DNA from 3 places in the Streptomyces sp. NPDC059743 genome. Region 2 is predicted to be linked to each of the others. Evidence: riboswitches for the same ligand, from Rfam matches in the RefSeq annotation. Region 2 holds a riboswitch; each other region holds the start of a gene.

Region 1 (4,206 bases), on a different contig from region 2:
GCCCGGCGACCGAGGACACCACGTCGCCCTCAGCCGCGCCTTAGGCCCCTCCCTGGCTGCCTTACGAGAAGCGGCTCCGTGTCGTCCGTGCCGCCGCCACCAGGTTCTCCAGGGACGTACGGACCTCGGACCAGCCGCGTGTCTTCAGACCGCAGTCGGGATTGACTCAGAGCCGCCGCGCCGGGACCGCCTCAAGTGCCGTGCCCAGCAAGGCGGTCATCTCCTCGGCCGAGGGCACGCGCGGTGAGTGGATGTCGTACACACCAGGGCCCACCTCGCGCGGATAGCCCGCCGCCGCCAGCTCGTCGGCGACCCGCATATGGGAGCGCGCGGCCTCCAGGCTGATCACATCGGCGTCCAGGTCGTCGATGGCGCGGATGATGTCGCCGAACTCCGCGTAGCACATATGCGTATGGATCTGGGTGTCGGGACGGACGCCCGCCGTCGTCAGCCGGAACGCCTCCGTCGCCCAGTCCAGATACGCCGGCCGGTCCGCCGCGCGCAGCGGCAGCGTCTCCCGCAGCGCCGGTTCGTCCACCTGGATGACGGCCGTACCGGCCGCCTCCAGATCCGCGACCTCGTCCCGCAGCGCGAGCGCCACCTGCCGGGCGGTCTCGCCAAGCGGCTGGTCGTCCCGGACGAACGACCAGGCCAGCATGGTGACCGGGCCCGTCAGCATGCCCTTGACGGGCCGGTCCGTCAGCGACTGCGCGTACGACGTGGTGGCGACGGTCATCGGCGCGGGCCGCGAGATGTCGCCCGCCAGGATCGGCGGACGGACATAGCGGGTGCCGTACGACTGGACCCAGCCGTGCCGTGTGGCGAGATATCCGGTCAGCCGCTCGGCGAAGTACTGCACCATGTCGTTGCGTTCTGGCTCGCCGTGCACCAGGACATCGATGCCCGCCTTCTCCTGGAAGGAGACGACCTCTCGGATCTCGGCCGCGATGCGCTCCTCGTATCCGGTCCCGTCCAGCCGCCCGGCCCGCAGTTCGGCGCGCGCCGTACGCAACTCGTCGGTCTGCGGGAACGATCCGATGGTGGTCGTCGGCAGCGGAGGCAGACCGAGGCGCGCGTGCTGGGCGGCGGTGCGCTCGGCGTACGGCTGGTCCCGGTGGGCGTCCGCGTCCGTCACCGCCGCCGCGCGGGCCCGTACCGCCGGATCGCAGGTGATCGCCGAGGCGGCACGGGAGGCGAGATCGGCGCGGTTGGCGGCGAGCCGGGCCGCGACGGTGTCGGTGCCCTGCGCCAGGCCCCGGGCGAGAGTGACGACCTCGTCGGTCTTCTGGCGCGCGAAGGCCAGCCACCGGGTGAGCTGCGGATCGAGATCCCGCTCGGCGGCGCTGTCCAGCGGGACATGGAGCAGCGAGCAGGATGTCGACACATCGACCTGTTCGGCCAGACCGAGCAGAGTGGCGAGCGTGGTCAGCGAGGCCGCGAGATCGTTGATCCACACATTGCGGCCGTCCACCACTCCGGCGATCAGCCGCTTGCCAGGCAGCCCGCCGACCGCCGCGAGATCGGTGAGATTGGCGGCGGCAGGGCCGGTGAAGTCCAGCGCGAGCCCTTCGACCGGTGCCTTCGCCAGTACGGGCAGGGCCTCGCCGAGCCGGTCGAAGTAGGACGCCACCAGAAGCTGAGGCCGGTCGGTGAGCGCGCCGAGTTCACGGTAGGCGCGCGCGAGCGCGGTCAGCTCGGCGGGCGTACGGTCCTGGACGAGCGCGGGCTCGTCGAGCTGCACCCATTGCGCACCGGCCGCGCGCAGATCGGCCAGCACCTCCGCGTACACCGGCAGCAGCCGGTCGAGCAGGGTGAGCGGCTCGAAACCGTCGGCCACGCCCGGCGCGGGCTTGGCGAGCAGCAGATAGGTGAGCGGGCCGACCAGCACCGGCCGGGCGGCGGTGTGGCCGAGCGCTACGGCCTCACGCAGCTCCGCGACCTGCTTGTCCGAGTGCGCGGAGAAGACGGTGTCCGGGCCCAACTCCGGGACGAGATAGTGGTAGTTGGTGTCGAACCACTTGGTCATCTCCAGCGGCGCCACATCCTGGGCACCGCGCGCCATGGTGAAGTAGCCGTCGAGCGCGTCGGCCTCGACGGCAGCCCGGTGTCGGGCCGGGACCGCGCCGACCATCACACTGGTGTCGAGCACATGGTCGTAGTACGAGAAGTCGCCCGTGGGCACTTCGTGGAGACCGGAGTCGGCCAGCCGGCGCCAGTTGTCGCGGCGCAGTCCTGCGGCCGTCTCCCGCAGCGTGTCCGCGGTGATCCGGCCCTTCCAGTACCCTTCGACGGCCTTCTTCAGTTCGCGGTCGGCGCCCTGGCGCGGATAGCCGAGGACGGTGGCCCTCGGCGTCGGCCTTGACCTCGAACTCGACATCGGACTCGGATGTGACCGGGCTGCCGCGGCTGCGGACTTGGGTGTCACGGGACTCTCCTTCGCGAGTCGTGCGGGAACGATCCCGGCGGAACTCGTAGGAGGCGAAGGAACGGAAGCCGGGACGGTGCCGCGCTCCACGCAGCCACGTGTCGCACACGCCCGCCCATATCCGCCGACCCGCCCACGAGGTCACCGAGATCTCCGTGTGCGGTGCTCGCACACGGGCAGTGGCAGGTCTTCGGACTTGTGGGCACACCTCGTGGCCGTGGCCGTTGGCCGTGACCATTGGCTGTTAACCGTTGGCCGTACGTATGACGTACGTACCGGTACGAGGCTCCTACTGGCCGTCGCTTCCCGGACGCGGTGCGTCCAGTGCGTATGACGGCGGTCGTTCCCACTCACCGCTGCGGGGCAGTCCCGGATTTCCACCGGGTTCCCTCTTACGACGCGGCTGCCTGGCGGACAGCGCGAACCGACTGCGTGTCCAGCCTAGAGGCTCGTGTGACGCGGCGGCCAGCCCGGTCCGGGGAACGGACCTGACGACCTTGGACGTACTTTCCTTGGACGGCTTCGGGCGTGCCGGATACTGGGCGGCATGGTCCACGACGACGAACCGGTACTGCTCGGCCGGGCCGGCCGCACCGCCCGCATCACGCTCAACCGCCCTCGCGCGCTCAACGCCCTCACCCACCCGATGGTCCTGCGGATCTCCGAGGCCCTCGCGGAGTGGGAGGACGACGAGAGCGTCACGGCGGTGCTCATCTCGGGCGCCGGCGAGCGCGGTCTGTGCGCCGGCGGCGACATCCGCGCGATCCATGAGGACGCGCGCGCCGGAAGCTCCGCCTCGCCCGACTTCTGGCGCGACGAGTACCGGCTCAACGCCCGTATCGCCCGCTTCACCAAGCCCTATGTCGCGCTGATGGACGGCATCGTGATGGGCGGCGGAGTCGGTGTCTCGGCGCACGGCAGTCTGCGGATCGTCACCGAACGGTCGGCGGTCGCCATGCCCGAGACCGGAATCGGTCTGGTCCCCGACGTCGGCGGCACCTATCTGCTCTCCCGCGCGCCGGGCGAGCTGGGGACGCATCTCGCCCTGACCGGCAGGGCGGTGGGCGCGGCGGACGCGCTGCTGTGCGGGCTCGCGGACCACTTCGTACCTTCGGAGCGGCTGGCCGCACTGCGTACCGCGCTGGCCGGGCCCGGGATACGCGAGGCGGCGGACGTCATCGGGACGGTACGCGCGTACGGGACCGAGTACGGGACTGAGCACGGGACGGCCGTGCCCGAGGGCCAACTCGCCGCGGACCGCGAGTGGATCGACACCTGTTACGCGGCCGACTCGGTGGAGGAGATCGTCGAGCGGCTGCTCGGCAGTGGCCGGCCCGCGGCGAAAGAGGCCGCGGAAACGATCCTGACTCGGTCGCCCACCGCGCTCAAGGCGACACTCGAAGCGATGCGCCGGGCCCGTCGGCTGCCGACGCTGGAGCGCGTGCTCGACCAGGAGTACCGCGCCTCGTGCGCCGCGCTGGCCACCCACGATCTGCGGGAGGGCATCCGCGCGCAGGTCATCGACAAGGACCGCAGACCGCGGTGGTCACCCAGGGAATTGACAGACGTCACCGAGGCCGATGTGGCGCGGTTCTTCGCGGCGCCGCCGGGCGGCGACCTCGGGCTGGCCGCTGTGAGCTGACGGCAGGGCTTCAGTGCACCGGTCAGCGGCGGAGGTGGTGGCGCTTGCGCCAGGCGACCACCGCCGCGACCAGACCGGAGATCACGATGAAGCCCATGGCGATCAGGAACACCGGTGATGTCGGCGAGGCGGCGCGGCT
Region 2 (4,206 bases):
GCGAAGGGCGGGCTGTCGGGCCCGTGTCCGAAGCGCTGGAAGACCACGTTCACCGAGGGATGCGGCACCACGTGGGAGACGTACGGCCGGGCCAGATCCCAGTCGATCAGCCAGTAGTGCTCCAGATACGGCCGCAGGGCCGGCGCCGGTTCGCGGCGCCGGAAACGTACCCGCGCGAACAGCTCGGGAGCGTCGACGATGCCCCGGGTGTCGCGCCGTGGACCTGCCATGGGCAGATCCTATGTCGCGTTTGTTCAAGACGCCGGGAGTAGCCGGTTCATACGGTCGGGGCCATGAGCGACAAGATCAGCAAGCTGTTGGAGGTGGCGGCCGACCGTACCGTCACCGTCATTCGAGGTATCACCGACGACCAGCTCACCGCACCGACTCCGTGCAGTGAGTACGACGTACACGCCCTGGCCGACCATCTCTTCCAGGTCGTCGTCAACTTCCAGGCGCTGGCGGCCAAGAAGGACGCCGATTTCGGCGCCGCCCCGGAGCATCTGGAGGGTGAGTGGCGCGAGCGGTTCGCCGACGAGACCGTACGGCTCGTCGCGGCCTGGGACGCGCCGGGCGCCGAGGAGGGCACCTCGGGGGCCATGGGGCTGCCGGCCAGAACGGTGGGCGCGATGGTGGTCGGCGACCTGGCCGTGCACGGGTGGGATCTGGCGCGGGCGACGGGACAGCCGTACGAGCCGGATCCGGCGCTCGTCGAGATGCTCGGCGAGGAGTTCGCGGCGCTGGCGCCGACGGCACGGGAGATGGGGATGTTCGGGGAGCCGGTGCCGGTGGCGGAGGACGCCGGTCCGTTCGAGGTGCTGCTGGCCGCGACGGGACGTGCCCCGCACTGGAGCCACTCGTAGCGTCTCGGGATGTCTCGGGACGTCCCGTGGACGTTCGCCCTTCCACCGCCCGCGTTCCTCAAACCGAACTGGCGAGCTATCGCACTCCTGGACTGAACGCGTATTCGGCGGGCAGACGTTCTGACAGACACCACGAACGGCAGCGAATGTGGTGAGAAGGAGTGGATATGGAGATCTCCGGTATTTTCACGGCCATAGTGATCGGCATCGTCATCGGTGTGCTGGGACGGCTCGTTGTCCCAGGGCGCCAGCACATCGGTGTGCTGTGGACGATCGCCGTCGGTATCGTCGCGGCCCTGATCGGTACGGCTCTGGCGGCGGCCGTCGGTGTCGCCGATACGGACGGTCCCGACTGGATCGAGTGGATAATCCAGATCGGTCTGGCGGCGGTGGGTGTCGCCGCGCTGGACCGGGCCAAGGCGCGCCGCTGACCGAGTTTGCCGGGGTGCGCGGGGTGCCTGGGGTGTCCGGGTGTACGGCGCCGGGGGTCGGCGGACGGTCCTCAGGGTGCGGCGGTGTGGGTGTGTAGAGGACGGCCGGCAAGCAGATTCCAGCGGCCACTGCGCCCGCTGAGTTCGGTGAGGGACAGAGGCCGTACGTCAATCCTCCAGAACGACTGCGGGGAGGCGCCGAGGGCGTGGACGGCGGCGGCGCGGATGATGTCGGGTTCCGCCACGGCGATGACGCGTCCGCCCGGGTCCTCGCCGGAGTCGGAGCCGAGGTTGTCGAGCCAGTGGCCGACACGGGTGTGGAAGGTCAGCAAGGACTCTCCGCCATGGGGTGCGGACGTGGGATCGGAGAGCCAGACGGCCACGGACTCCGGTTCTTCGGCGGCCACTTCATCGAGAGTCCTGCCCTGCCAGCGGCCCATCGCGCAGGGTGCGAGGTCGGACAGCGGCTTGGCGTCCAGGCCGAGGATCTCGGCGGTACGGCGACAGCGGTGAGAGGGGGAGACATAGAGGGCGGCGGCGCGGGGGAAGGTCTCCCGTACGGCTTGGGCCTGCCGGAGCCCGAGGGGATCGAGGGCGTCGGGTGTGTCGGGTGCGCTGAGTGTGTGGGCGCCAGTGCCGGTGCCACTGCCAGAGGTGGTGGCGGTGCCCGAGGCGTTGGTGGCGGTGTCGGTGGCGGTGTTTGGGCCAGTGTCCGAGGCCGGGTCCGTATCGCTGCGGTCGGTGCTCTTGGGGAAACGGGCCTCGCGCAGGGCCGTGCTGATGGCCGGTGAGATGAGCGTCACCCGGGTCGTCATACGGCTCTCCTCGCTCGGGTCCTGGCGGTCATTGCAGGCCCGTCGCAGGCCTGGCGTCGGTCGAGGTCCTCTTGGCCCGTCTGTCGGTTCGCGATACCTTCACGTCGATATCACGACGGCGGGACGGAAGTCCGGTGAGAGTCCGGCACGGTCGCGCCACTGTATGCCGGGTGTCGGCTGCGCAACAGCGCAGCGGAGCCCGGTCAGTCAGACCCGACGGCCGTCGTTCGAGCTCCACCGAATGGGACGCGAGTTCCCCAAGGAGGTTCCGCCATGGCTGAGTCCATAGCCCCGCCGACCGTTTCGCCCGTCAGCGTCAAGGTGACTCCGCTTCCACTGCGCGCGGTTCTGCCGTGGGCGGTGTTCGTAGGCACTCTGATGCTGGTGCTGCTGTACTTCGTCGGCGCCGAGCAGGGCGCGACGTCGGTGTTCTCGGGTGAGGGTGTGCACGAGTGGGTGCACGACGGCCGTCATCTGCTCGGTTTTCCCTGCCACTGAGCGCTGACGGAGATCACGCACATGCATGCCTCCACCGTCAGAACTCTCCTGGTCCGCGGCATGATCGCGGGTGTGCTGGCCGGGCTCTTCGCGTTCGCGCTGGCATATCTGGCCGGTGAGCCTTCCGTACGGGACTCCATCGCGCTGGAGGAGACCCAGTCGGCACCGGCAGCGGAGCACGCGCACGCACCCGCAGCGGCAACGGCGCATGAGCACGGCGAAGAAGAGGAGGAACTGGTCAGTCGGCCGGTCCAGTCGACGTTCGGGCTGGCCACCGGTGTCCTGGTGTACGGAGTGGCCCTGGGCGGAATCGCCTCGCTGGTCTTCTCCGTCTGTCTGGGCAGGATCGGCGGATTCGGGCCGAGGGCGACCGCGGCGCTGATCGCGGGAGCGGCCTTCACCACGGTCTATCTGGTGCCGTTCCTGAAGTATCCGGCGACCCCGCCCGCGGTGGGCAACCCGGACACCATCGGTAAGCGCACCACGCTGTTCTTCCTGATGATCGTGCTCAGCGTGCTGCTGGCCGTCGTCGCCGTCATCGCGGGCAGACGGCTCGCTCCGAAGTTGGGTAACTGGAACGCGTCCGTTGTCGCCGGTGCCGGTTATGTCGTCGCGGTGGCGGTCGCCTGTCTTGTTCTGCCCGCCAACTCCGATGCCGTCCGGGAAACCTTCCCGGCTGCTCTTCTCTGGGAATTTCGGCTGGCGTCGGTCGCCGTGCAGGCGCTGCTGTGGACGGCCTTCGGGCTGATCTTCGGCGCGCTGGCCGAGCGGGTGCTCCAGCCCGGCGGCCGGGGCGCCTCCGCGGCGAGGACGGACGCCGATGGAGTCACCTCGCCGGTGAGGACCGTCGGCTGACGCTCCGTCCGCCTCCGGCTCTTCTGAGAGAACTGGCGATCCGCTAGCGAGTGCATCCAGCCGCCCCAGCCGCCCCATTCGCACAGCCACATGCCGACGGCTACGTCCGGCCGAGGTGGGGCGGCCTGGGCGGCCCGGGCGGTACCAGGAGCCGGAGACCTGGGTTCCCGAAGCCGAAGCAGCAAAGCGCGAGCCGTGCCACGTGATCCGCTGCGCCACAGGACTCGCGAGAGAGACGAGGTGGGCGTGCGCTCCGGGCCTGGGTCCGTCGGAGGCGAGCGCGGGCCCGCCGAGGGCGGGAGATGACTGGACAGTAGAGTTTGGGGCCGGTCTTTCTCCAGCTCAGAAGCGCAGAGGTGTATCGCAGTGAGCGCAGCACCGTCTCCCGCCGTAGCGCACGTGGTGACCGTCGTGGGGATCGGTGCCGACGGCTGGGCAGGGCTCTCCGGCGTGGGACGGGAGGCTCTGCGGGCGGCCGAGGTGGTGGTCGGCGGAGCACGGCAGTTGGCGCTGCTGCCGGAGGATGAGTGTGCGGGCGAGCGGGTGGTGTGGCCGTCGCCGTTGCGGCCCGCCGTGCCTCGGGTGCTCGCGGCCCATGCGGGCCGGCGGATCTGTGTGCTGGCGAGCGGGGACCCGATGTTCTACGGGATCGGGCGGACGCTCGCGGAGGTGGTGGGGGCCGGGGCGCTGCGGGTGCTGCCGCATCCGTCGTCCGTGTCGTACGCCTGTGCCCGGCTCGGCTGG
Region 3 (4,206 bases), on a different contig from region 2:
GGGCGAACCGCACCCGTACGGGCAGCAGCCCGAGCCCGGCCACGGCGCCCGCCCGTGACTCCACCTCGTCCTCGATGTGCTCGCCGAGGATCTGATAGCCGCCGCAGATCCCGAGCACGGGACGGCCCTCGGCGGCCCGGCGCGCGAGCGCGTCGGCGAGCCCGCGCTCCCGCAGCCATGCCAGCGCCTTCACCGTGCCGCGCGTGCCGGGCACCACCACGAGATCGGCGTCGGCCAGCTCCTCGGGACGGTCCACGAACCGTACGACGACGCCCGGTTCGGCCGCGAGCGCGTCCACATCGGTGAAGTTGGACATCAGCGGTACGGCGCAGACCGCGATCCGCAGCACCTCCTCGCCGTACGGGCGGGCCACCAGGGACTCGCGCACGGCGCCGCGCAGCGAGATACGCAGTCCGTCCTCCTCGTCGATGCCCAGCCCGTGCCGCCAGGGCAGCACTCCGAGCGTCGCCCGGCCGGTCAGGCCGCGCAGCATCTCAAGACCGGGCTCCAGCAGGGACACATCGCCGCGGAACTTGTTGACGAGATAGCCCGCGATCAGCTCCTGGTCCTGCGGGCTCAGCAGCGCGGTCGTACCGAAGAACGAGGCGAAGACTCCGCCGCGGTCGATGTCGCCGACCACCACCACCGGCAGCCGCGCGGCGCGTGCGATTCCCATGTTGACGATGTCGGTACGGCGCAGATTGATCTCGGCCGGGCTGCCCGCGCCCTCGCAGATCACGGCGTCATGGGTGGCGCGCAGCTCCTCCAGACACTCCAGGACCGGGCCGAGCAGGGCCTCCCGGCGTCCGCCGCGCAGCGCGCTCCCGGAGTTCTCGGAGCTGCCGAAGAATCCCTTGGCGCTCAGCTCGCCCACCGGCCGTCCCATCAGCACCACCTGGCTGCTGCGGTCGCCGCCGGGCTTCAGCAGGACGGGATTCATCAGCGCGGTCGGCTCCACCCGGGCCGCCTGGGCCTGCATCGCCTGCGCCCGTCCGATCTCCGCGCCCTCGCGCGTCACGAACGAATTCAGCGACATGTTCTGCCCTTTGAAGGGCGCGACCTTCACTCCACGGCGTACCAGCCAACGGCAGATCCCGGCCGTGACGACGCTCTTGCCCGCGTCCGAGGTGGTCCCGGCCACCAGCAGGCCTCCGCCGCGCCCGCTCATTCGCGTCCCCTTCCGGTCTCCGCCGTACGACGGCCTGTCTCGGCCGTACGGCGGCGTATCGCGCCGTACGCGAACCGGCCGGCGACACAGACCGCGAGGGCGTATCCGCTCACCCGGCGCGACAGCCGTACGGCCCGTTCGATGTCCGCCGTCTCCACGGGCCGCCCTTCGCCGTTCAGTACGGGCCGGTGCTCCACCCGTCCGCCGTACGTGAGCGTCCCGCCGAGCCGTACGCCCAGCGCGCCCGCGAACGACGCCTCCACCGGGCCCGCGTTGGGACTCGGATGCTTCCGCGCGTCCTGCCGTACCGCCCGCAGGGCCGCGCGCGGATCGTCGCCCGCCACCGCCGCCAGCGCGGCGGTCAGCCGGGCTCCGGGCCAGCCGGCCAGATCGTCCAGCCGGGCCGACGCCCAGCCGAATCTGCGGTAGCGGGCGGACTTGTGACCCACCATCGCGTCCAGGGTGTTCACGGCCCGGAATCCCACGAGACCGGGCACGCCCGCGATCGCTCCCCACACCAGCGCGCCGACGACGGCGTCCGAGGTGTTCTCGGCGACGGACTCCACGACGGCACGGGCGAGCTGCTGTCCGTCCAGCGCCTGCGGATCGCGCCCGCACAGCCGTGGCAGCCGCTCCCTGGCCAGCTCAATGTCTCCGGCGGTGAGCGCGGCGCCGATGGCGCGTGCCTCCCGGCCGAGCGAGGTGCCGCCGACGACGGACCAGGTGGCCAGAGCGGTCAGTGCGACGGAAGCGGCACGGCTTTCCCGTACGGCACGTACGCCCGGAACGGCCCGCGTGGCCCGTACGCCCTGCGCGACCCGTACGGTCCGCGTGATCCGTACCGCCTGTGTACTGCGGGCGGCGACGACCGCGAGGCCGACGGCGCCTCCGGCGCATACCAGCGTGTGCAGCGCGCCCCAGCCGCGGTGGTCGTGCCACAGCGCCCGCTCGACGGCGCCCGCCGCCCGGCCGAACGCGGCCACCGGATGCCCTCGGCGCGGATCGGCGAACACCCGGTCGCCCAGCAGTCCCAGGGCCGCGCCGTACGCGAAGATCCGTCCGGCGGCCGAACCGCCGCCGCGCACGACGGCCGAACCGCTGCCAGGCATGGCGAAATGTCCTCACTCAGGGTCCGCGCCCCGGCTCGACGTGGTGCGGCGGCGAGAGTTCCTGGCTCCCGGGAGACAACTCCCGGTGACAGTGGCGGGACCGCGCCGGATTCGCACCGGCTTCCTCTTCTGCCGCCGTAATGGCCCCGGCAGTCCACCACGCCCGCGAACACCCGTCAACTCATCGCTGACCTGCGACGGGACAGGGTGAGGCGTGCGTCACGCGACGATCAGCCAGATCCCGTACGCCACGGCCGCCGCGCACAGGGCGAAGCAGGCGTACGCGCCCGTGCGCGCCAGAGCCGCCGGGCCCGTAACGCCGCCCTGCCCGCCGGCGGACTCCTGCTTGGCGAGACCGACGACGCCCAGGGTGAACAAGCCCACCAGGGCGACGGTCACCACGAGGCTGACTCCGAAGACGGAACCCAGCGCTGCCCAGTCGATGTTCATACGTTCGCTCGCTCTTCCTTGAGACCGTGGCGGTTCGGGCGGTGGGTGATTCAGACCGTGGCGGTTCGGGCCGGCTCACCGGCGCTGCCCGGTGGGGACGGAATGGTGGTCGACAGATCCTGCGTCGCACCGGCCGTGATGCCGTTGGCCAGGACACCGGCGGGCTCTCCACCCGGGAATCCGGCCTCGTCGGCGTCGGTGACATTGGTGTGGTCGACCGGGCGGCGGCGCGAGGCGAGCCAGATCGCGCCGGAGCACGCGAGGAGCAGCGCGGCGACCACCGCGACGCCCCAACTGCCCTGGCCGGTCAGGAACTCCGCGCAGGCCGCGACCAGACCCGCGGCGGGCAGCGTCAGTCCCCAGGCGATGAACATCCGCGTGGCGGTCGACCAGCGGACCACACCGCCCTTACGGCCGAGTCCCGCGCCCATCACGGCGCCGGAGCAGGACTGGGTGGTGGAGAGCGAGAAACCGAGGTGCGAGGAGGCCAGGATGACGGTCGCGGCACTGGTCTGGGCGGCGAAGCCCTGCTGCGGCCTCAGCTCGGTGAGCCCGGTGCCCATGGTGCGGATGATCCGCCAGCCACCGAGATAGGTGCCGAGCGCGATCGCCGTGCCCGCCGAGACGATGACCCACAGCGGCGGATTGGAGCCGGGCGCGAGGACACCGCCGGTGACGAGCGCGAGCGTGATGACGCCCATGGTCTTCTGCGCGTCATTGGTGCCGTGCGCCAGGGAGACCAGACCGGCGGAGGCGATCTGTCCCGCGCGGTAGCCCTTGGCGGTGGCCTTGTCGTCCGTACGGCGGCCGATACGGTACGTCAGTCCGGTGGCCAGCAGCGCCGCGAGACCGGCGACGACCGGCGCGGCGAGCGCCGGGATCAGCACCTTGGTGATGACAACACCGCCGTTGACTCCGGAGGTGCCGACGGACATCAGCGTGGCGCCGATCAGTCCGCCGAAGAGGGCGTGGGAGGAGCTCGACGGCAGACCGACCAGCCAGGTGAGCAGATTCCAGAGGATGGCGCCGACGAGCGCCGCGAAGATCACTTCGGTCCGGATGCCGTTCTCGTTGATCAGCCCGCCGGAGATCGTTCTGGCGACCTCCACGGAGAGGAACGCGCCGGCCAGATTCAGCACGGCGGACATGGCCACCGCGGTCTTGGGCTTCAGGGCGCCGGTCGAGATGGTCGTCGCCATCGCGTTGGCGGTGTCATGGAAACCGTTTGTGAAATCGAACACGAGCGCCGTCACGATCACGATCGCGAGCAGCAGTGTGAGGTGTTCCATTTACCCAGGCAATCGTTCGACGTAGGGGGCCTCGGTGAACGTAGGGAGTCATGGTGAACGGGAGATGAACTGAACAGGTATTCGTGGTGTCTCGAACTGACGCCGCGTGATTCTGTTCGGATGATCCGGAGAACAGGCGTACGGGCCGCCGGGCACTCCTGGCAGGATCACGGTATGACCGATCAGGAGA

Evidence for each region. Region 2 has a riboswitch for cobalamin ahead of ACFV6H_RS24235 (CbtB domain-containing protein). Riboswitches for the same ligand answer to the same signal wherever they lie in the genome.
Region 1: another riboswitch for cobalamin. It lies ahead of metE (5-methyltetrahydropteroyltriglutamate--homocysteine S-methyltransferase); the one in region 2 lies ahead of ACFV6H_RS24235 (CbtB domain-containing protein).
Region 3: another riboswitch for cobalamin. It lies ahead of ACFV6H_RS14295 (cobalamin biosynthesis protein); the one in region 2 lies ahead of ACFV6H_RS24235 (CbtB domain-containing protein).

What each region holds. Positions count from the first base shown of each region.
Region 1 is NZ_JBHWGS010000026.1:92,791-96,996, reverse strand. It holds gene ACFV6H_RS35005 (MFS transporter) at 1-44, shown strand, start outside; partial or broken gene metE (5-methyltetrahydropteroyltriglutamate--homocysteine S-methyltransferase) at 62-2,377, opposite strand; cobalamin riboswitch at 2,589-2,869, opposite strand; gene ACFV6H_RS34995 (enoyl-CoA hydratase/isomerase family protein) at 2,973-4,067, shown strand; gene ACFV6H_RS34990 (TVP38/TMEM64 family protein) at 4,090-4,206, opposite strand, start outside.
Region 2 is NZ_JBHWGS010000013.1:263,244-267,449, reverse strand. It holds gene ACFV6H_RS24255 (DUF6597 domain-containing transcriptional factor) at 1-230, opposite strand, end outside; gene ACFV6H_RS24250 (TIGR03086 family metal-binding protein) at 294-863, shown strand; gene ACFV6H_RS24245 (GlsB/YeaQ/YmgE family stress response membrane protein) at 1,031-1,294, shown strand; gene ACFV6H_RS24240 (histidine phosphatase family protein) at 1,366-2,109, opposite strand; cobalamin riboswitch at 2,177-2,345, shown strand; gene ACFV6H_RS24235 (CbtB domain-containing protein) at 2,383-2,607, shown strand; gene ACFV6H_RS24230 (CbtA family protein) at 2,629-3,462, shown strand; gene cbiE (precorrin-6y C5,15-methyltransferase (decarboxylating) subunit CbiE) at 3,829-4,206, shown strand, end outside.
Region 3 is NZ_JBHWGS010000006.1:391,929-396,134, forward strand. It holds gene ACFV6H_RS14290 (cobyric acid synthase) at 1-1,168, opposite strand, end outside; gene ACFV6H_RS14295 (cobalamin biosynthesis protein) at 1,165-2,277, opposite strand; cobalamin riboswitch at 2,310-2,451, opposite strand; gene ACFV6H_RS14300 (hypothetical protein) at 2,497-2,727, opposite strand; gene ACFV6H_RS14305 (anion permease) at 2,778-4,016, opposite strand; gene ACFV6H_RS14310 (class II aldolase/adducin family protein) at 4,191-4,206, shown strand, end outside.